DNA from 4 places in the Klebsiella sp. genome. Region 2 is predicted to be linked to each of the others. Evidence: predicted binding sites of a transcription regulator. Region 2 holds the regulator's gene; each other region holds the start of a gene.
The links. The regulator CRP, encoded in region 2, controls carbon source genes, mostly activating them, when cyclic AMP is high. The targets are predictions, from matches to a motif close to ATGTGANNNNNNTCACAT.
Positions count from the first base shown of each region.

Region 1 (5,312 bases), on a different contig from region 2:
TTTCTGGAAAATTCCGCCAAGAATTCGGATCAGTATTCCCATTACGCCGATATAATAAAGCAGACTAACCAGCGCGGTGATAAAAATAATGGCAGGCAATACCCGAAAAGCGAAAATAAAACCAGAGCCATCGAATAAGAGGTCCATTTTCGGCCCGACCAGCGAACCAAAAATAAATGCGCTACCGGCATCGCTGTAGGTCATCACTTTATGTACGCCGAAAGCCGCCTGCTCTGCCAACCATTTTCCTGGCGGAAAATAGAGCATAACGCCACCAATGGCAATTTGCAGTACCAGCGCCGCGCCAACCGTGCGCAGACTAATTCTTTTTTTATTTACTGACAGCAGAAAAGCGATTGCCAGTAATACCACCATACCCAAAACACTTCTCATTATATCCATAATGATTATCTCTTGATGCCAGCAAACCCGGCATTACGCCAGGTTTTGGTATGTCTGATATTGTTGCGGGCGACCGCTTACTGCCCGCCTGTTTCTATACCCAATGGATTTCAAGTTGCTTCGAGGCGGCAAGAGAGAGAAGCCCCAGGAGCTTACTCAAGTAAGTGACTGGGGTGAACGAACGTAGCCAACAAAGAAGCCGCTTGAAAGACAACGGGTATATCGGGCGATAAAAGATATTCCACACGCCTGGTACAAAGTTAATTAGCGATACATCCGTACACACTCTTCAACTAAGCCCCAAAACCAGTTGGTATCAATAGTGATGCCCACTTTGGTATTCGGCGCTTTACCGAGCACGCCCAGTTCGTCGCAGACCGTACGGCCATAGCAGGGGCCGCTGTTAACATCCACCTCAACGTACATGTCTTGTGTTTTGATGCCCTGAAGATTAATCAGATAGCCAATGCAGGTGGCATCATGCACCGGACCACCCGCTAAGCCGTAGTTTTCAAACTGCGTTTTGAGGGTGAAATTCATGATATCGCTAAACAACTGTCCCGCCGGACCGCCGGCTTTTTCCATGCGTGCAATAACGTCAGCGGTGCAGACCGTCTGATTAGTCAAATCCAGGCCCATCATGACCAGAGGGACACCCGAGGTGAATACCACGCGAGCGGCTTCAGGGTCGGCATAAATATTAAACTCTGCCGATGGCGTAAAGTTTCCGGTACCATAAGCACCGCCCATTAATACAATCTCGCGAATTTTCGGCAGGATTTCTGGCTGCATTCGCATGGCGACGGCTATATTGGTTAGTGGGCCAACGGGGACCAGCGTGATGTCACCCTCACTGGCCATGAGCGTGTCAATAATATATTTAACTGCATGCGTACTTTCTGCTTTACGTGTCAATGGAGAGAACACCGGGCCATCAAGTCCGGTTTCACCATGAATATTATCAGCGACAATTTGCTGACGCATAATGGGCTGCGGCATTCCCGCATAAACGGGTACATTGATATCTAAATGTTGGCAGACGTTTAATCCATTGACCAGCGTTTTATCCAGCGTTTGGTTACCCGCAACAATCGTTATTCCTAATAAATCAATTGCCGGATGTCTGGCCGCCATCATTATCGCAATAGCATCATCGTGACCTGGATCGCAATCGAGTATAATTTTTCTTTTTTCCATTTTTATTTCCTCTTTTCGCTTTTAAAGCATATTTATGTTATTACAGCAGGGTTAAGTAGGTAGCTTTTGCAGCATACCAGGCAAAAACTGATACTGAATATGAGAAATCTCATACAGGGAAGCGACCGTGAAAGAAATCCAAAATGAAAATCTCAAACAGCAATTGATAAGCGACTCGGGGTACCTGGAAAAATTTTCCGTCGATGTTGTGCGGGATACACGATTGTTCCACGTTGTGGCAGGGGATTATATTGTCAAAGAGGGGGCTCAACCCGCGCACCTTTTTTACCTCGCACGCGGCCGGGCTAAGCTTTACACCACATCAGCTAATGGTCGGGTCTCGCTGATCGACTTCTTTGGCGCACCCTGCTTTATCGGCGAGATAGAACTCATTGACAAACATCACGATCCGCGTGGCGTTCAGGCCATCGAAGAGTGCTGGTGCCTGGCGCTGCCCATTGCTTCATTCCGCCCGTTGTTGCTGAACGACGTCATTTTCCTGCGTAATCTCTGTATCGCGTTAAGCCAAAAAAACTATCGCAACATCGTGTCACTCACCCAAAATCAATCTTTTCCGCTGGTGAATCGTCTGGCAGCATTTATTTTATTAACTCAGCATTGTGATATTTATCACGAAAAACATACACCGGCGGCGGAATATATGGGAGTGTCGTATCGTCATTTATTATATGTGATCGCACAATTCTGTCAGGAAGGCCTGCTGGTTAAACAGAAATCCGGCTACGCTCTTGGTAATAAGAAGAAACTGATCGCCCTCGCGCGGGAGATGGACCCGGATAATAATTTTGCTGATTTACTCTATTGAGCAGCGTGTGGATTCAAGAAGTGCTCTGTTCAAGATGAAGAAGCCAGGTCATCGCGTCATCGCGATTCGTCGCGCACATCTCCACTTCAGGCTTCAGACTGCCACACACTTTAGGCCTTAACGGCGAGCCAAAAATATTGCACAGGTTGCTGTCTGATAGCTGTATGCACCGGGTGTTTGCGGGCTTGCCCTGCGGCATACCCGGAATGGGGCTGGAGATAGAAGGAGCGATACAGCAAGCTCCGCAGTCGGGGCGGCATTCCATAATCGACTCTTCTGATAACGCTTTTGGCGGCCCAGACTAAACGTTTTACCTGAAGATAGCAAAACACACGAATTCCACTTGCCTGAAAGGCCCGGCGCGAGTAGTTTTACGCGATATTTTTGACCCTTTATGTGACAGGATTACCGCAATGCCAAGAGCGAATGAAATTAAAAAAGGTATGGTGCTGAATTACAACGGCAAACTGCTGATTGTTAAAAACATTGATATTCAGTCACCCAGCGCCCGTGGCGCCGCAACGCTGTACAAAATGCGTTTCTCTGACGTACGTACCGGCCTGAAAGTGGAAGAGCGCTTTAAAGGCGATGATATCGTCGATACCGTGACCCTGACCCGTCGTTTCGTTGACTTCTCCTATATTGATGGCAACGAATACGTCTTTATGGATAAAGAAGACTACACCCCGTATATCTTTACTAAAGAGCAGATTGAAGAAGAACTGCTGTTTATTCCTGAAGGCGGGATGCCGGACATGCAGGTTCTGACCTGGGACGGTCAGCTGCTGGCCCTTGAACTACCGCAGACCGTTGACCTGGAAATCGTCGAAACGGCGCCGGGCATCAAAGGTGCATCCGCGAGCGCCCGTAACAAACCGGCGACCCTGAGCACCGGCCTGGTGGTTCAAGTTCCTGAATACCTGAGCGCAGGCGAGCGCATTCGTATCCATATCGAAGAGAGCCGATATATGGGCCGCGCGGACTAAGTCCTGCTTTTTTGCCAAAATGAAACACAGAGGACAGCGCCAGGCTGTCCTTTTTTATTTGTACCTTATCTGGTATCGCGGATCGCCTGGCTCATATCTACGCCAGGTTGCAATCGTCGCTCTCCTCGCCAAAGTTATTATACCAATAATAAATTATTTGCCGCTGCTCCATGGTCATTGTTTCCACACCTGGCAACAAACTCGGCGTCCTTGATTGATCAAGCTCACACAAAGCGGATAAATTCGGCTCACCAATTTAATTTGTTGTCATATAACTTTACACTACTGAATGTTAATCGTCAGTTAATCAGGTGTATGAATAATGACTACCATTGCTACCGCTACGCTGCCGGAAGGCGTGCAGCTCCCTCAGTACGATCGCAACCAACTGCGTTCGCGTATTGTGCATTTCGGTTTCGGCGCGTTTCATCGCGCGCACCAGGCCCTACTCACCGACAGGGTGCTCAACGCCAGCGGTGGGGACTGGGGGATTTGCGAGATTAGCCTGTTCAGCGGCGATCGGCTTATGAGCCAGCTTCGCCAACAAGATCATCTGTTTACCGTGCTGGAGAAAGGGGCCGAGGGTAATCAGCCGATCGTTGTCGGCGCAGTGCATGAATGTCTGAACGCCAAACTTGATTCACTGGCTGCCATTATTGAGAAATTTTGCGAACCGCAGGTCGCCATTGTTTCTCTAACCATTACCGAGAAAGGCTACTGCATTGACCCTGCCAGCGGCCTGCTGGACATGACGCAGCCACGCATTATTCATGACCTGGAAAACCCTACGCAGCCGCAATCGGTGCCTGGTATTCTGGTCGAAACGCTGGCGCGCCGCCGCCAACGTGGACTGGCGCCGTTTACCGTTCTCTCCTGCGATAATATTCCCAACAATGGGCATGTGGTGAAAAATGCCGTGCTGGGAATGGCTGAAAAACGCGATTTGGAGCTGGCGCAGTGGATTGCTGAACACGTCAGCTTTCCCGGCACGATGGTGGACCGCATTGTGCCAGCCGCCACCGATGAGTCGCTGGCGGAGATTAGCGCCGTGCTGGGAGTGGAAGACCCCTGCGCAATTAGCTGCGAGCCGTTTATTCAATGGGTTGTCGAAGATAACTTTGTTGCCGGTCGCCCGGACTGGGAAGCGGCTGGCGTACAGATGACGGATGATGTGCTGCCGTGGGAACAGATGAAGCTGCGGATGCTCAACGGCAGCCATTCGTTTCTTGCCTGGCTGGGTTATCTGGCGGGCCACGAACATGTCAGCGACTGTATGCAGGACCCGGTTTTCCGCAGCGCCGCTTACCGTTTGATGCTTGATGAACAGGCACCAACACTCTCAATCACCGGTGTCGACCTGACGGCCTATGCTGACAGCCTGATCGAGCGTTTCAGCAACCCCTCGCTGAAACATCGCACCTGGCAAATTGCTATGGACGGTAGCCAGAAGCTGCCGCAGCGTATGCTTGACGGTATCCGTATCCACCTTGCTCGCGGAAGCCAGTGGCCGCTGCTGGCGCTGGGCGTGGCGGGCTGGATGCGCTATGTTAGCGGCATTGACGACGCTGGAAATACGATTGATATCCGCGACCCGCTGGCGGATAAAATTGGAAGAATTGTATCCGCCAGCAATGAACAACAGCGCGTTAGCGCCCTACTCTCCCTGGAAGAAATTTTTGGCTGCGACCTTTCGCAAAATCCGCAGTTCGTCGCCAACATCACCGCCGCGTGGCATCAACTTGTGACCGCCGGCACTCGCCAGGCGATTAGCGCCGCGCTGGATTCTTAACAATTTCTGCCTTTAAGCGGACAGAGAGCCTTATCTGTCCGCGGTAAGGCTTCTCTTTTCACTTTTTTTTCGTCAGGATAGTCTCAACTGTTACAACATTACATTTATCCTG
Region 1 covers NZ_JAPUEW010000005.1:56,281-61,592, forward strand. Annotated here, with positions in the region: gene QVF11_RS01125 (NupC/NupG family nucleoside CNT transporter) at 1-402, opposite strand, end outside; gene rihB (ribosylpyrimidine nucleosidase) at 667-1,599, opposite strand; gene QVF11_RS01135 (transcriptional regulator YeiL) at 1,727-2,425, shown strand; gene QVF11_RS01140 (YkgJ family cysteine cluster protein) at 2,439-2,690, opposite strand; gene yeiP (elongation factor P-like protein YeiP) at 2,839-3,411, shown strand; gene QVF11_RS01150 (mannitol dehydrogenase family protein) at 3,734-5,200, shown strand.
Region 1: QVF11_RS01150 (mannitol dehydrogenase family protein) is a predicted target of CRP. The motif match lies at 3,624-3,641, and genes of this name have one in related genera.

Region 2 (5,312 bases):
AACGGAAGACGGCTCCTGGTTTTTACGTTGGCTTCAGCGCGAATACGGCGACGTGCCAACTGCAGCGGTGGGTTACTCGCTCGGGGGCAATATGCTGGGCTGCCTGTTGGCGAAAGAAGGTGACGATGTTCCTGTCGATGCTGCCGTTATCGTCTCAGCGCCGTTTATGCTGGAAGCCTGTAGTTCTCATATGGATAAGGGGTTTTCCCGCGTTTATCAGCGTTATCTGCTCAATCTGCTGAAGGCGAATGCCGCGCGTAAGCTGAAAGCTTATCCGGGCTCTTTGCCGGTTGATTTACGCCAGCTAAAAGGTATGCGCCGCATCCGCGAATTTGACGATAGCATCACCGCCAGGATCCACGGTTTTGCCGATGCGCTAGACTACTATCGCCAGTGTAGTGCGATGCCGCGCTTAAGCGACATCACTAAACCAACGCTGATTATTCATGCGAAGGACGATCCTTTTATGGATCACCACTCCATCCCGCCACAAGAACAGCTACCAGCAAATGTCGAGTATCAACTTACAGAACATGGCGGCCATGTTGGTTTTGTCGGTGGTACGCTGCGTAAGCCGGAAATGTGGTTAGAACAGCGAATCCCGGATTGGCTAACTCGCTGGTTAGGAGGGCAAATATGATTATTCCCTGGCAGGATCTCGATCCCGAAACGCTGGATAACCTGATTGAAAGTTTTGTATTACGCGAAGGCACCGATTATGGTGAACATGAACGTTCTCTGGCGGATAAAGTCGCCGATGTCAAACAACAGCTGAAAAGCGGAGAAGCCGCGCTGGTGTGGTCAGAGCTGCACGAGACGGTCAATATTATGCCCCGCAAGCAGTTTCACGGCTAAGGCGGCATCACACTATCGTTTACCCTGGGAGTTGTTATGTCTGCCAAACATCCGGTGATTGCCGTCACGGGCTCTAGCGGCGCGGGAACCACGACCACCAGCCTCGCCTTTCGCAAAATCTTCGCCCAGCTAAATCTCCACGCCGCCGAAGTGGAAGGCGATAGCTTTCACCGCTACACCCGCCCGGAAATGGACATGGCGATCCGCAAAGCGCGAGATCAGGGCAAACACATCAGCTACTTCGGTCCCGAGGCTAACGATTTCGGCCTGCTGGAGCAGACTTTCAGAGAATACGGGCTGAACGGTACAGGTCAGTCACGCAAGTATTTACACACCTATGATGAAGCCGTGCCGTGGAATCAGGTTCCTGGCACCTTCACTCCCTGGCAGTCTCTGCCCGAACCCACTGACGTGCTGTTTTATGAAGGCCTGCACGGCGGAGTTGTCACGCCCCAGCACAACGTCGCTGACCATGTTGACCTGCTGGTCGGGGTTGTGCCGATCGTTAACCTGGAGTGGATCCAGAAGCTTATCCGCGATACCAGCGAACGCGGCCACTCTCGTGAAGCGGTGATGGATTCCGTCGTTCGCTCGATGGAAGATTACATCAACTTCATCACCCCGCAGTTTTCACGCACTCACCTCAACTTCCAGCGCGTACCTACGGTGGATACGTCCAATCCATTTGCAGCCAAAGCAATCCCATCGCTGGATGAAAGCTTTGTCGTTATCCATTTTCGCAACTTACAGAATATCGATTTCCCCTGGCTACTGGCGATGCTTCAGGGCTCGTTTATCTCGCATATGAACACGCTAGTGGTACCGGGAGGGAAAATGGGGCTGGCCATGGAGCTTATCATGGCACCATTGGTCGAGCGGCTAATGGAAGGCAGGAAAATCAACTAACAAAAAACCCCGGTAGCGCAGCGCATGCCGGGGCGACGAGTTCGCGCAGTTCGGCTTATCCCTCGATCACTTCATAAGAGTGAGTTATGTTTACTGCTTTCTCCAGCATCAGCGCCACCGAGCAATATTTTTCCGCCGATAGGTCAACTGCGCGAGAAACGGCAGCATCTTTCAGCTCCTTACCAGTCACGATAAAATGCAGATTAATATGGGTAAACAGACGCGGTGCTTCCTCGCGACGCTCAGAAGTCAGCTTAACTTCGCAGTTAGTGACGTTATGGCGCCCCTTCTGCAGGATAGAAACCACGTCAATTGCACTGCATCCGCCCGCCGCCATCAGTACCATTTCCATCGGGCTTGGCGCTTTATCCCCGGAATTACCGTCCATCAGAATCTGGTGACCAGAAGCCGACTCACCAATGAAGGTTAACCCTTCAACCCATTTCACTCGCGCTTGCATAAATTTAACTCCAGGGCTGTAATTTTCCTGACAGATTACGCGCACATAACAATTCTCGCAACGGAAGGCGACCTAGGTCATGCTGAAGCGAGACACCAGGAGACACGCGGCGAAAGCTATGCTAAAACAATCGGGATGCTACAGTAATACATTGATGTACTGCATGTATGCAGAGGAGTTCACATTACAGGCTGCAGAAAATTTTCAGCCAGATTCCCAGGTATAGGGATTTAATACGATTGCATGCCCGGATGCCGTGTAGTGTCGGCGCCCGGAGATAGCTTATAACAGAGGATAACCGCGCATGGTGCTTGGCAAACCGCAAACAGACCCTACCCTTGAATGGTTCTTGTCTCATTGCCACATTCATAAGTACCCCTCAAAAAGCACGCTGATCCACCAGGGTGAGAAAGCAGAAACGTTGTACTACATCGTTAAAGGCTCCGTGGCTGTACTCATCAAGGATGAAGAAGGTAAAGAGATGATCCTCTCTTACCTCAACCAGGGCGATTTCATCGGTGAATTAGGCCTGTTTGAAGAAGGTCAGGAACGTAGTGCATGGGTACGTGCGAAAACCGCATGTGAAGTGGCCGAAATCTCCTACAAAAAATTCCGTCAGCTAATCCAGGTTAACCCGGACATCCTGATGCGTCTCTCTTCGCAAATGGCACGTCGCCTGCAGGTTACGTCAGAGAAAGTCGGTAACCTCGCCTTCCTTGACGTTACCGGCCGTATCGCTCAGACGCTGCTGAACCTGGCAAAACAGCCTGATGCGATGACCCACCCGGACGGCATGCAAATTAAAATTACCCGTCAGGAAATCGGTCAGATCGTTGGATGCTCCCGCGAAACCGTTGGCCGTATCCTGAAAATGCTGGAAGATCAAAACCTGATCTCCGCGCACGGCAAAACTATCGTCGTCTACGGTACCCGTTAAGTCGGCAAAACGGCGTATTGCATGGCAATACGCCGTTTTTGTTTCCCCCTCATGTGGCGCAGGCTGATTTACCACCCGGAAGTCAACTACGCACTGCGGCAAACGCTGGTGTTGTGTCTGCCGGTCGCAGTTGGACTTATTCTCGGACATTTACAGCAGGGCTTACTTTTTTCCCTGGTACCAGCCTGTTGCAACATTGCCGGTCTGGACACACCACATAAGCGCTTCTTTAAACGCCTGATTATTGGCGGCTGCCTGTTTGCTGGCTGTAGCCTGATTGTCCAGCTCCTGCTGCAACGCGAGATCCCTCTACCGCTTATTCTCACTGGCCTGGCGCTCATCCTCGGCGTTACTGCCGAAATCAGTTCACTGCACGCAAGACTCCTCCCCGCCTCGCTTATCGCAGCGATTTTTACACTAAGTCTCGCGGGCAACATGCCAATCTGGGAACCACTGCTAATCTACGCGCTCGGCACATTATGGTATGGCGTCTTTAACTGGTTCTGGTTTTGGCTATGGCGCGAACAACCGCTGCGCGAGTCGCTGAGCCTGCTCTACCGCGAACTGGCTAACTATTGCGAGGCCAAATACAGCCTGCTGACCCAGCATACGGACCCGGCCACCTCGCTGCCGCCGCTACTTAACCGCCAGCAGAAAGTGGTTGATCTGATTACCCAGTGTTACCAGCAGATGCATATGCTGGCGGCCAATCAACGCAACGACCACAAACGTCTGTTGCGCGCTTTTCAGGTGGGGTTGGATTTACAGGAGCATATCTCCGTTAGCCTGCATCAGCCGGAAGAAGTGCAGAAACTGGTGGAACGCAGTCACGCAGAAGCAGTGATTCGCTGGAATGCGCAAACCGTTGCCGCCCGCCTGCGTGAGTTGGCGGACGATCTTCTCTACCATCGTTACCCACAGCGCTTTCAGATGGATAAACAGATCGGCGCGCTGGAAAAAATTGCCTGGCAACATCCGGATAACCCGGTCGGCCAGTTCTGCGCCTGGCACTTCAGCCGTATAGCCCGGGTTCTGCGTACCCAGCGTCCTCTGTACACGCGTAACTTGATGGCGGATAAAACCCGACGTTTACCCCTGCTGCCAGCGCTGAGAAGCTACCTGTCGTTTAAATCTCCGGCGTTACGCAACGCCGCGCGCATCAGCGTAATGCTGAGCGCCGCCAGCCTGATGGGCAGCGCATTGCATCTGCCGAAACCCTACTGGATCCTGATGACGGTGCTTTTCGTGACGCAAAACGGCTACGGCGCGACGCGAGTGCGCATTGTTCACCGGGCGGCTGGAACGATTGCCGGACTGGTTATCGCCGGGCTGACGCTACACTTCCACGTGCCTGAAGGCTATACGCTGACCGCCATGCTCTTCATCACGCTGCTAAGCTACCTGATTATTCGTAAGAACTACGGCTGGGCAATGGTTGGTTTTACCGTCACGGCGGTTTATACCCTTCAATTACTCACGCTAAACGGTGAGCAGTTTATCATCGCCAGATTAATCGACACGCTTATTGGCTGTCTGATCGCTTTTGGTGGGATGGTTTGGCTATGGCCGCAGTGGCAAAGCGGTCTGCTACGCAAAAATGCCCACGACGCGCTGGAAGCCGATCAGGAAGCGATCCGGCTCATTCTTAGCGACGACCATCAGGCTCCGGCGCTGGCCTATCAGCGAATGCGCGTTAATCAGGCGCACAATGCGCTGTTTAACTCACTCAATCAGGCGATGCAGGAACCGGGCTTTAATTCGCACTATCTGGAGGATATGAAGCTGTGGGTAACCCATAGCCAGTTCATTGTTGAACACATCAATGCGATGACCACCCTGGCGCGCGAGCACAATATGCTGACGCCGGATCTGGCTCAGCGTTATCTGGAGTCCTGTGAGATTGCGCTACAGCGCTGTCAGCAACGGCTGGATTCAGATGGTCCGGGGAGCGCTGGGGATGTGAATATTATGGAGGCCCAGGATGCGGAAGTCCCTCGCGGCCCGCTCAGCACCATGGAACAGCATCTGCAGCGCATTCTGGGTCACCTGAACACCATGCACACCATTTCGTCGGTGGCATGGCGTCAGCGTCCGCATCATGGCATCTGGCTACGCACCACTAAGCGCTAAGCACACGCTCAACGGCCTGGGCAA
Region 2 covers NZ_JAPUEW010000079.1:16,936-22,247, forward strand. Annotated here, with positions in the region: gene QVF11_RS23370 (hydrolase) at 1-640, shown strand, start outside; gene QVF11_RS23375 (YheU family protein) at 637-855, shown strand; gene QVF11_RS23380 (phosphoribulokinase) at 892-1,761, shown strand; gene QVF11_RS23385 (OsmC family protein) at 1,817-2,221, opposite strand; gene crp (cAMP-activated global transcriptional regulator CRP) at 2,526-3,158, shown strand; gene QVF11_RS23395 (YccS/YhfK family putative transporter) at 3,210-5,288, shown strand; gene argD (bifunctional acetylornithine/succinyldiaminopimelate transaminase) at 5,278-5,312, opposite strand, start outside.

Region 3 (5,312 bases), on a different contig from region 2:
GACCAAAGGATTTCATATGAGCAATACCGACTCTTCTGCGGGCAAACGCATAACGGGCACCAGCGAAAGGCGTGAGCAGATCATCCAGCGGTTGCGACAGCAGGGAAGCGTGCAGGTGAACGATCTTTCCGGATTGTTTGGCGTGTCGACGGTAACTATTCGCAACGATCTGGCATTCCTGGAAAAGCAGGGCATTGCCGTTCGTGCGTATGGTGGGGCGCTGATTTGCGACAGTCATACGCCAGGCTCGGAACCTTCTGTTGAAGATAAAAGCGCCCTCAATACGGCGGTAAAACGTAGTATTGCCAGGATGGCCGCTGAACTGATAAAGCCAGGACATCGGGTGATTCTGGACTCCGGTACCACCACTTACGAAATTGCCCGCCTGATGCGCCAGCATACCGATGTGATTGCGATGACCAACGGCATGAATGTCGCCAATGCATTACTGGAGGCGGAAGGCGTTGAACTGTTGATGACCGGGGGGCACCTGCGTCGCCAGTCGCAATCTTTTTATGGCGACCAGGCGGAGCAATCTTTGCAGAACTACCACTTCGATATGCTGTTTCTCGGCGTTGATGCCATTGATTTAGAGCGTGGTGTCAGTACGCATAATGAAGATGAGGCGAGGCTTAACCGTCGGATGTGTGAAGTGGCAGAGCGGATTATTGTGGTCACTGATTCCACAAAATTCAATTGTTCCAGCCTGCATAAAATCATTGATACGCAGCGTATCGATATGATTATCGTTGATGAAGGCATTCCTGCTGACAGCCTGGAAGGGTTACGGAAGAATGGAATAGATGTGATTTTAGTCGGTGCCTGAAGTTTTTACAAAAGCCCTCTCCCGCAGGGGAGAGGGCTAAATATCTTAGTATCACGTCACCGGCGCTGGGTTAAACACCGCTAGCTGATTATGTAAGCCCCACTGATCCGAGAAGGTTTTCTTGCGGCCGCTGGCGACATCAAGAATAAATTCAAACAGCTTCAGACCCACGTCTTCGATAGTCTCTTCACCGGTGGCGATGGTTCCCGCGTTGATATCCATTAAGTCAAACCAACGATTCGCCAGCTCGGTACGCGTCGCCATCTTAATGACCGGCACCGCGACCAGGCCATACGGCGTACCGCGACCGGTGGTGAATACCTGCACCGTGATCCCAGAGGCCACCTGCTGGGTACCGCAGACAAAATCACTGGCTGGCGTTGCGGCGTAAATCAGGCCGCGTTTGGTTGGACGCTGTCCCGGAGAAAGCACTTCGGCAATCGCGCTCTTACCGGATTTCGCGATAGAACCGAGCGCCTTTTCCACCACGTTTGCCAGGCCGCCTTTCTTGTTGCCTGGGGAAGGGTTGGCGCTGCGGTCGGTTTTGCCCATATCGAGATAGTTATCGTACCAGGCCATCTCTTCCAGCAGACGTTTACCCACTTCTTCGTTGATGGCGCGTGGCGTCAGCAGATGGATGGCATCGCGCACTTCGGTCACTTCGGAGAACATCACGGTTGCGCCGCAGCGCACCAGCAGGTCGGACGCATAGCCCACCGCCGGGTTGGCGGTCACGCCAGAAAACGCATCGCTGCCGCCGCACTGCATACCGACCACCAGCTCGGAGGCCGGGCAGGTTTCACGTTGGCGCTGGTTCAGTTTCTCCAGATGCCGCTCGGCAACTTGCAGAATATCGTCGACCATCGATTTAAAACCGACGTGCTTTTCGTCTTGCAGGCTAACGATACTGGCGCTATCCACCGGGATGCTTTTCACATCATCGGTACCTTCCAGCAGACGCTCTGGCTGAAGTTTTTCGCAGCCGAGGCCAATTACCATCACTTCGCCGCCGAAATTCGGGTTAAGCGCAAGGTTGTGAATGGTACGGATAGGCACGACCGCCGCCGGGGCGTTAATCGCCACGCCGCAGCCATAAAGGTGGTTCAGGCCGACTACGCCATCAACGTTGGGATATTTCGGCAGCAGATCGCGTTCGATAATTTTAACCACGTAATCTACAACGCCCGCCACGCAGTGCACGCTGGTGCTAATGCCGAGCAGGTTTTTGCTCCCCACGCTACCGTCCGCGTTGCGATACCCTTCGAAGGTGTAGCCTTCCAGCGGCGGCAGTGGCTCGGGAACTTTGGTCGCCAGTGGCAGGGTGTTGAGCGGTGGCGCTTCCGGCAGCTCGACCAGCGATTCATCAATCCAGCTACCCTGCGCGATATCACGTACCGCGTAGCCAATCACTTCGCCATAGCGGATGATTTCACCGTGTGCGGGAATATTGACCAACGCGACCTTATGGCCTTGCGGGATATGTTCAACGAGCGTGAGTCCATCAGGGAAACGCGTTCCGGCCGTTAAACCTCGATCGTTAACAATAATCGCCACATTATCCGTTTCGTGTACTTTTATATAAAACGCCGTCGGCGATTCTTGTCTAATTTCAATGTCAGCCATTGTCCAGTATTCTCCAGCAAGGTGCGAATAATAAAATAAAACGGTTATATCCGTCATATTTCAAGCTGCATGTGCGTTGGCTTTCCTCGCTCACCCCAGTCACTTACTTTAGTAAGCTCCTGGGGATTCCCTTCGTTGCCGCCTTCATGCAACTCGAAATATTTAGGGTATATTCAATTTCTGATGCTCAGATTTGTGGAATTAAGAATGTCAGGTGTTTAGATTTAAAAATGTGATCTAAATCACTCATTTTTGCGAGAGGGAGTCAGGTATAGAAGGAAATCACAGGAACTGTGCATCAGCGCCCACTGATTATTGCATTTGCACAATTATAATGGTTTTTGTTATCTCTTTGTGGGGTTTATGCACAGTGATCAAATACCGTGAGCTGATTATACTGAGTCATGCTTGCAATGCGTCGGATAAGTAAATCGACAGTATCTAAGATCGATTTATAAATAACTAAAATCACACCAGTAATAAATGATGGAAGGTGTGTCGTACCTGAGGAATATAAAATGAGTGTGGATGCAGCAATAGAGCAGAAAAAGGGTATGCCAACCCGATATTTAATTCTGTTGATAATATTTATTGTTACTGCCGTTAACTATGCAGACCGTGCGACGCTATCTATTGCCGGTACCGAAGTGGCGAAAGAGTTGCAGCTGAGTGCAATCTCAATGGGTTATATTTTCTCCGCTTTCGGTTGGGCCTATTTGCTGATGCAAATTCCAGGCGGCTGGCTGCTGGACAAATTTGGCTCGAAGAAAGTCTACACCTACAGCCTGTTCTTCTGGTCGCTGTTTACCTTCCTGCAAGGCTTTGTGGATGTATTTCCGCTGGCCTGGGCGGGTATCTCAATGTTTATCATGCGTTTTATGCTGGGCTTCTCGGAAGCACCTTCTTTCCCGGCAAACGCCCGTATCGTTGCGGCCTGGTTCCCGACCAAAGAACGCGGTACCGCATCCGCTATCTTTAACTCCGCACAATATTTTTCTCTGGCGCTGTTCTCTCCGTTGCTGGGCTGGCTGACTTTTGCCTGGGGCTGGGAACATGTGTTTACCGTCATGGGTGTGATTGGTTTTGTCCTGACCGGTCTGTGGGTTAAGTTCGTTCACAACCCAACCGACCATCCGCGGATGACCAAAGAAGAGCTGAAGTTTATCTCTGAGAACGGCGCAGTTGTCGATATGGATCATAAAAAGCCGGGTAGTGCAGCGGCCAGCGGTCCTAAACTTCACTATATCAAGCAGCTGTTGACCAACCGCATGATGCTGGGCGTGTTCTTCGGCCAATATTTTATCAACACCATCACCTGGTTCTTCCTCACCTGGTTCCCGATTTATCTGGTGCAGGAAAAGGGGATGTCGATTCTGAAAGTGGGTCTGGTGGCATCTATTCCAGCGCTGTGCGGCTTTGCCGGCGGGGTGCTGGGTGGAGTGTTCTCCGACTATCTGATTAAACGTGGTTTTTCTATCACCGTGGCGCGTAAGCTGCCGATTGTCCTCGGAATGCTGCTGGCCTCGACCATCATTCTGTGCAACTACACCGATAATACCGTGTTGGTGGTGAGCCTGATGGCACTGGCCTTCTTTGGCAAAGGATTTGGCGCACTGGGCTGGCCGGTGATTTCCGATACCGCTCCGAAAGAGATTGTTGGCCTGTGCGGCGGTGTATTTAACGTATTTGGTAACGTCGCTTCCATCGTAACTCCGCTGGTTATTGGTTACCTGGTGAGCGAGCTGCATTCATTCAACGCAGCGCTGGTCTTCGTAGGATGTTCGGCTCTGATGGCGATGGTTTGCTATCTGTTTGTTGTCGGCGACATCAAACGTATGGAACTGCAGAAATAATTAACGGTTAAGTGACAAGGTATAAGCGATGAATAACGATATCTTCCCGAACAAATTTAAGGCGGCCCTGGCGGCGCATCAAGTTCAGATCGGCTGCTGGTCCGCGCTCGCAAGCCCTATCAGCACTGAAGTTTTAGGTTTGGCTGGCTTTGACTGGCTGGTGCTGGACGGCGAACATGCGCCGAACGATATCTCAACCTTTATCCCACAGCTGATGGCGCTGAAAGGCAGCACTAGTGCGCCAGTTGTGCGCGTACCGACCAATGAGCCGGTGGTTATTAAGCGCCTGTTGGACATTGGTTTCTATAACTTCCTGATTCCGTTTGTAGAGACGGAAGAAGAAGCAGTCAATGCCGTTGCTTCTACGCGTTATCCGCCAGAAGGCATTCGCGGCGTCTCCGTATCACACCGCGCCAATATGTTTGGCACCGTGCCTGATTACTTCGCGCAGTCGAACAAAAACATCACCATCCTGGTGCAGATCGAAAGTCAGCAAGGCGTGGATAACGTCGATGCGATCGCCGCGACCCCGGGCGTCGACGGTATTTTTGTCGGCCCAAGCGATTTGGCCGCCGCGTTAGGCCATCTGGGCAATGCTTCCCACCCGGAAGTACAAAAAGCTATCCAGCACATCTTTGCCGTCGCGAAAAAGCACGGTAAGCCAAGCGGCATTCTGGCGCCGGTTGAAGCGGATGCGCGTCGTTATCTGGAATGGGGCGCAACCTTTGTCGCTGTCGGCAGCGACCTGGGCGTATTCCGTTCGGGCACGCAGAAATTAGCTGATTCCTTTAAGAAATAACCACCACCGAAACTAGAGAGATAAAGACATGACAATGAAAGTTGGTTTTATTGGCCTTGGTATCATGGGTAAACCAATGAGTAAAAACCTCCTCAAGGCAGGTTACTCGTTGGTGGTTGCTGACCGTAACCCGGATGCTATTGCAGAAGTGATTGCCGCAGGCGCGGAAACCGCCACGTCGGCGAAAGCCATTGCTGAACAGTGTGACGTG
Region 3 covers NZ_JAPUEW010000019.1:14,619-19,930, forward strand. Annotated here, with positions in the region: gene QVF11_RS07895 (DeoR family transcriptional regulator) at 17-826, shown strand; gene garD (galactarate dehydratase) at 878-2,449, opposite strand; gene garP (galactarate/glucarate/glycerate transporter GarP) at 2,968-4,302, shown strand; gene garL (2-dehydro-3-deoxyglucarate aldolase) at 4,331-5,101, shown strand; gene garR (2-hydroxy-3-oxopropionate reductase) at 5,130-5,312, shown strand, end outside.
Region 3: garD (galactarate dehydratase) is a predicted target of CRP. The motif match lies at 2,680-2,697, and genes of this name have one in related genera.

Region 4 (5,312 bases), on a different contig from region 2:
TTTACGGCCCGCAGGATTTCTATGCAACCGATGATGCGACCTGGGAAAACTACTGGCAGACCAACGTGATGTCAGGGGTACGTCTTTCTCGCGCCCTGCTACCGGCGATGGTGCAGAAAGGCTGGGGCCGGGTAGTGTTTATCTCTTCGGAATCGGCGCGTAATATTCCGGCGGATATGATTCATTACGGCGTGACAAAAACCGCTCAGCTGTCGCTGGCCCGCGGGCTGGCGAAGTTTGTCGCCGGTAGCGGCGTCACCGTCAACAGCGTGCTGCCGGGGCCAACTATCTCTGATGGCTTTGCTGAGATGATGAAAGATGAAGTCGCGAAAACCGGGAAATCGCTGGAGCAGCTGGCAAAAGAGTTCGTGATGGCGAACCGTCCAGGCTCGGTAATTCAACGTGCGGCCACGGTGGAAGAAGTCGCCAATATGGTGGTTTACGTCTGCTCGACTCAGGCTTCAGCAACGTCAGGCGCGGCGCTACGCGTGGATGGCGGCGTGGTGGATGATATCGTCTGATAAGCAGCGCCCGGCCGCTGGTTAGCGGTCGGGCGTTTTAGATGGCTCTTTAACGCTGGTCATTTCGTACTTGCCTTCCGGATCCATGGCGTTCACCGCTTTTTGCAGCTCCGCCAGAGCAAACTTAAGCGAAGCGACCTCTTCACGCAGCGCCTGCACTTCTTGCTCCTGAGTCACCGCACGGTTGGTTTTCGGAAAAGCTTCGAAGACATCTTCTTCGAGGAACATACGAACCTGACGATTATCTACATTCACCAACTGATATTTCAGCCGGCCACTGTTGATTGCGTTATAGATAGTTTTACGACTGACCATCGCTAACTCTATGACGTCGCTGATTCGTAACATCTTGTCCCTCGTCGGTTGCGGCTTCACCGTATTGAGCTCATCATTTCATCTTACTGCGTGACGACGGCATCGGTGAACACTTTTGCAATCTCCTCTGGCGTCATTTTCACGATATCGTTAACTCGATCGCGATCGGCCAATAATGCGAACAAGGATTGAATAATTGCCACTTTTTCGCAAGTTTTATCAATCGCCATCATCACGACTATCTGCGGGACAACGCTCTCTTCAGGCTCGTCGGTACGCTGAAATTCAACCCCCGCCAGGTTAATGCCGATTGCAAAACCGGTCTGGTTAACATGCTCAAACTCGGTATGCGGAATGGCGACGCTATGGGTCTCCATAAATATCCCGGTGGGATAGACTTTTTCCCGTTCAAGTACCCCATCGGCAAAACTTGGTTTAACCAGTCCGTCGGCCTGCAGGCTATCTGCCAGTCGGGTTAACAAAACCGTCCGACTCACGTTCCCGGTAAACTTCACCACCCGCTGTGCGCTAAACATCATTTTCCGGCCTCCACGCTCACTTCTGCTGCCGCTTGCTCATTCTCCTGCGCCAGCTTACGGCGGTTCCACAACACCAGCACGATGGTGCACAGCGTCAGGATACCCACACCGATCTCTTTGAGGTGGAAGCTCTGGATAATCGCCCACGGCAGCATCGCCCCGGCATAATCCACGCTGCTAATACTGGTGGTCCCCTGCGGCAGCGAGAAGCCGGTGCTCACCGCGGTGCTGGTGACAATCGGCGCCAGGCTGGTACCAATCAACAGCGCCAGACTTAAGGTTAACAGCCCGGTCAGTAGCGTACGGAACATATCACCGCGACAAACTGCCGTCACCAGCACGAAGGCGAACGGTAATCCGGTAAGGGACGCGAACGGCAGGAACTGGTTGCCCGGAATAATCGCCGCCAGTACCAGCATCACCGGGATCATCAGCATCGATACGGACAGCGTCACCGGGTGCCCAACGCTCACGGCTGAATCCAGGCCGATAGCGATTTTACCGAATGAACCGGCACGTGACTGAGCTATCTCCTGAATACGTTCGCTAATCGGATAGACCCCTTCCATCAGCATTTTCGCCATCCGCGGAATAATGGTCATGACCGCCGCCATGGTAATTGCGGTTTGCAGAATAGCTTTCACTTCGATACCCGCGATAATACCCAACAGTGCGCCGATAATTGCCCCCAGAGAGGCCGGATCGCCGAGAATAGATAATCTTTTCTGGATAACTTCGGTATCAATTTTGATATCGCGAATAACCGGGATGCGGTCAACAATGGCATTCACCAACCACGCGGCCGGGACAAATGATGCGGAAAAACCGTGCGGTACCGAAATAGAAGGCAGATTCAGGTATTTCTCGACATCACCACTGGTACGGTCAGCGATCACCATCGTAATTATACAGTTGATACCGGCAGCAAATATCCCCAGCCACAGGCTGTCGGTAATAATCGTCACCAGAGAACCGGTAAAAGCATGATGCCACAGGTTCCAGATATCCACGTTCAGTACCCGCGTGGTTTTGGTGTACAACATCAGAACGTTAATCGCGACGCACACCGGAATCACCAGCGCGCCGACCCGGGTCCCCATCGCTACCGCTGCGGCGGCAGGCCAGCCCACGTCCAGTACGTTGAGATTCAGACCAAAACGCTCCACCAGCGCATGGCTCACCGGGGTCAGGGAATCGATCATCAGATTAACGGTAATGCTTAAGCCGATAAAACCAATACCAACCATTAAACCGGCTTTTAATGCTTTGCTCAGCGACAGGCGTAATATCAAACCGAGGAGCATAAATATTAGCGGCATCATGACCGATGCCCCTAAACCTACAATGTAATCAACAATAAACATGGCTTAACCCTCGGCGAGAATTAATTCTTTGACGCTGCTGAAAACTTTATCAGTACCCATACCGGTTAATAGCGGTAGAGCGTTAACAACGGGAATAGAAAGCGCAACCGGTGAAGTGGAAACAATAAAATCTACATCGTCGCGGGTTTTGGCTTCAGCCACGGTTCCCTGGGAAATACGCACTTTATCGAGAATATTCTCTTTTTTCAGGAAGTCCTGGAGCTTATTTAACGCAACGGTACTGGTCGCAACACCGGCGCCGCAGCAAATCATCATGTGTTTCATGAGCAATCCTCTCTGTTTTGGTGAGAGGAATTAAAGCATGCAGAGAAGATATGAATTGTGATCAGTGTGTAATTTTACACACTGAGTACACAATGAATTGTAGGGTAAAAAGTAAGACATTGATAAGTAGTGATTTTAAATCATACCAAACGGTTTAATCACGCTAAAAATGTGATAAGCATCTCATTACAGTGTCCGTTCATCTGTATATTTTAGATTTTTTACACACTACTGCACCGTGTCATCGGTGATGCCGTATACCGCATATTTTTTCAGCAAGGCGCTGTACTCACCATTTTCACGCAGGGTTTTCAGTGCGGAGGTCAACTGTTGCGTCAGCGCCTGGTTGCCCTTCTTGATGTAAATACCCAGCGTTTGCGGATATATCGTCTGCGGAGAACTGACCTTCAGTCGCCCTTTGCTGCGTTGGGTGAACAGGCTTACCACACCCGCAATATCTACCTGAGCCTGAATATTGCCGGAGAGCAGTGCCTGCAGCGTCTCCGGCGCGGTCGGGAACTCTTTAATCTCAATCGCCCCTTTACCCTGCGCCTGGCAATAGCTCGCCGAAAGCTCATGCAGCTTTTTCACCCACGATGTACCCTGCTGTAGCCCAATGGTTAAACCACAAAGTTCGTTTTCCGTTTGCGGCGCAACTTTGCTATCGCTGCGCACCATAATATAGGCCCCCGTTTTAGCATAAGGGATCGCATCCGCCTGCTGGGTACGCTCCGCAGTGATATAGAGCGCGGAGATGACCGCATCCTGACGTCCCCCGCTCAGGCCGAGGATCAGGCTGCTAAATTTGGTATCCACCAACTGTAGCGTCAGGCCCGCTTTTTGGCTTAATAACGCCGCCAGTTCAGCATCAAAACCGACGATTTTGTCATCCTGCCAGGATTCAAAAGGTGGGTAAGCGACTTCCATCGCTATTTTCAGTTTTCCCGGCGACAGAGTCGCATCCGCCGCATTAGCCGCCGTAACAAGTCCTGATGCCAGAACCAACGCAGTGGCGAGATAGCGCAATGAGAGATTTCTTTTCATCATAATTCTCCGCTGTTATTGAGAAATACGCCGATGATGGGCATCGGCAAGCTGGCACAGAAGTTCAAACATCATGGTCGCGCCGGTCAGACTAGTGAGATTGCCCTGGTCAAAGGGCGGCGAGACTTCCACCACGTCGGCACCAATCAGATTCAATCCAGCAAGCTGACGAACGCAGCGCTGAGCCTGCAACGTAGTCATACCGCCAATTTCCGGCGTTCCGGTACCGGGCGCATAGACCGGATCCAGCACATCGATATCGAAGCTGATATAGGTAGGCTGCTCGCCAACAATCTCACGCGCCCTCTGCATCACCTTGTCGATACCCAACTCGTCCACCTGCTCCATACGGATGATGGTGATACCGTTCTCCTCCGCCCAGCGGTGCTCATCGGCGGAAAACAGTGCTCCGCGGATGCCGATTTGCACCGTGCGTTGCGGGTCGAGAACGCCTTCTTCTACCGCACGACGAAACGGAGTACCGTGGGTAAAGCGCTCGCCGCCGAAATAGCTGTCGTTAGTATCCGAGTGGGCATCAAAATGGATCATCCCCAACGCCTTATCCCGTCCGAGCGCCCGTAAAATCGGCAGCGTAGTGAGATGATCGCCGCCAGCCGTTAGAGGCATCACCTGCAGCTCATCAAGGGCGCGATACCATGCTTCAATGCGCGCCAGGCTATCCTGCATATCTACCGGATTGATACGCACATCCCCCAGATCGCCAACGCGGGCGTAATCATAGGGAGAACGGCGGGTGGTCTGGTGGACCCGACGCACCAGGCTTGAGGCATTGCGTAGCTCGCGTGGCCCGTGGCGAGTCCCCGCGCGGTTGGTGGTTCCGCCATCCCACGGCACGCCCACCACGCCGATATCCAGATCGGCGGCCTGTGGCGCAAAAGGCAGGCGAAAAAAAGTGGGTAACCCGCTAAAACGCGGAATTTCGCCATCCTGCGGCTGCGGGTATTCATGTTCAATTAAGGATGTCATTGCTGTGTCTCCAGGGCTTTTCGAGGCGATGAAGACATACTGCTGAACGCGGATGAGAGAAAAAATAGTCAAAAGCAAAAAATTAGTTTAGAAAAACAAAAACAAACCCCGGGGCTTACAGCGGAGCATCCCCTTTATGTCAGTTGGAAAATTTCCGAATCTGCGGCTGTTACACGTTTTTATTACCGTGGCGAAATATCAGGGCTTTGCCAATGCGCAGCAGGAACTTAACCTGACCGTTTCAGCCATCAGCAACT
Region 4 covers NZ_JAPUEW010000088.1:9,733-15,044, forward strand. Annotated here, with positions in the region: gene QVF11_RS25010 (SDR family NAD(P)-dependent oxidoreductase) at 1-521, shown strand, start outside; gene QVF11_RS25015 (MerR family transcriptional regulator) at 543-869, opposite strand; gene QVF11_RS25020 (PTS sugar transporter subunit IIA) at 920-1,375, opposite strand; gene QVF11_RS25025 (PTS galactitol transporter subunit IIC) at 1,372-2,739, opposite strand; gene QVF11_RS25030 (PTS sugar transporter subunit IIB) at 2,743-3,024, opposite strand; gene QVF11_RS25035 (ABC transporter substrate-binding protein) at 3,253-4,068, opposite strand; gene speB (agmatinase) at 4,084-5,055, opposite strand; gene QVF11_RS25045 (LysR family transcriptional regulator) at 5,192-5,312, shown strand, end outside.
Region 4: QVF11_RS25030 (PTS sugar transporter subunit IIB) is a predicted target of CRP. The motif match lies at 3,194-3,211, and genes of this name have one in related genera.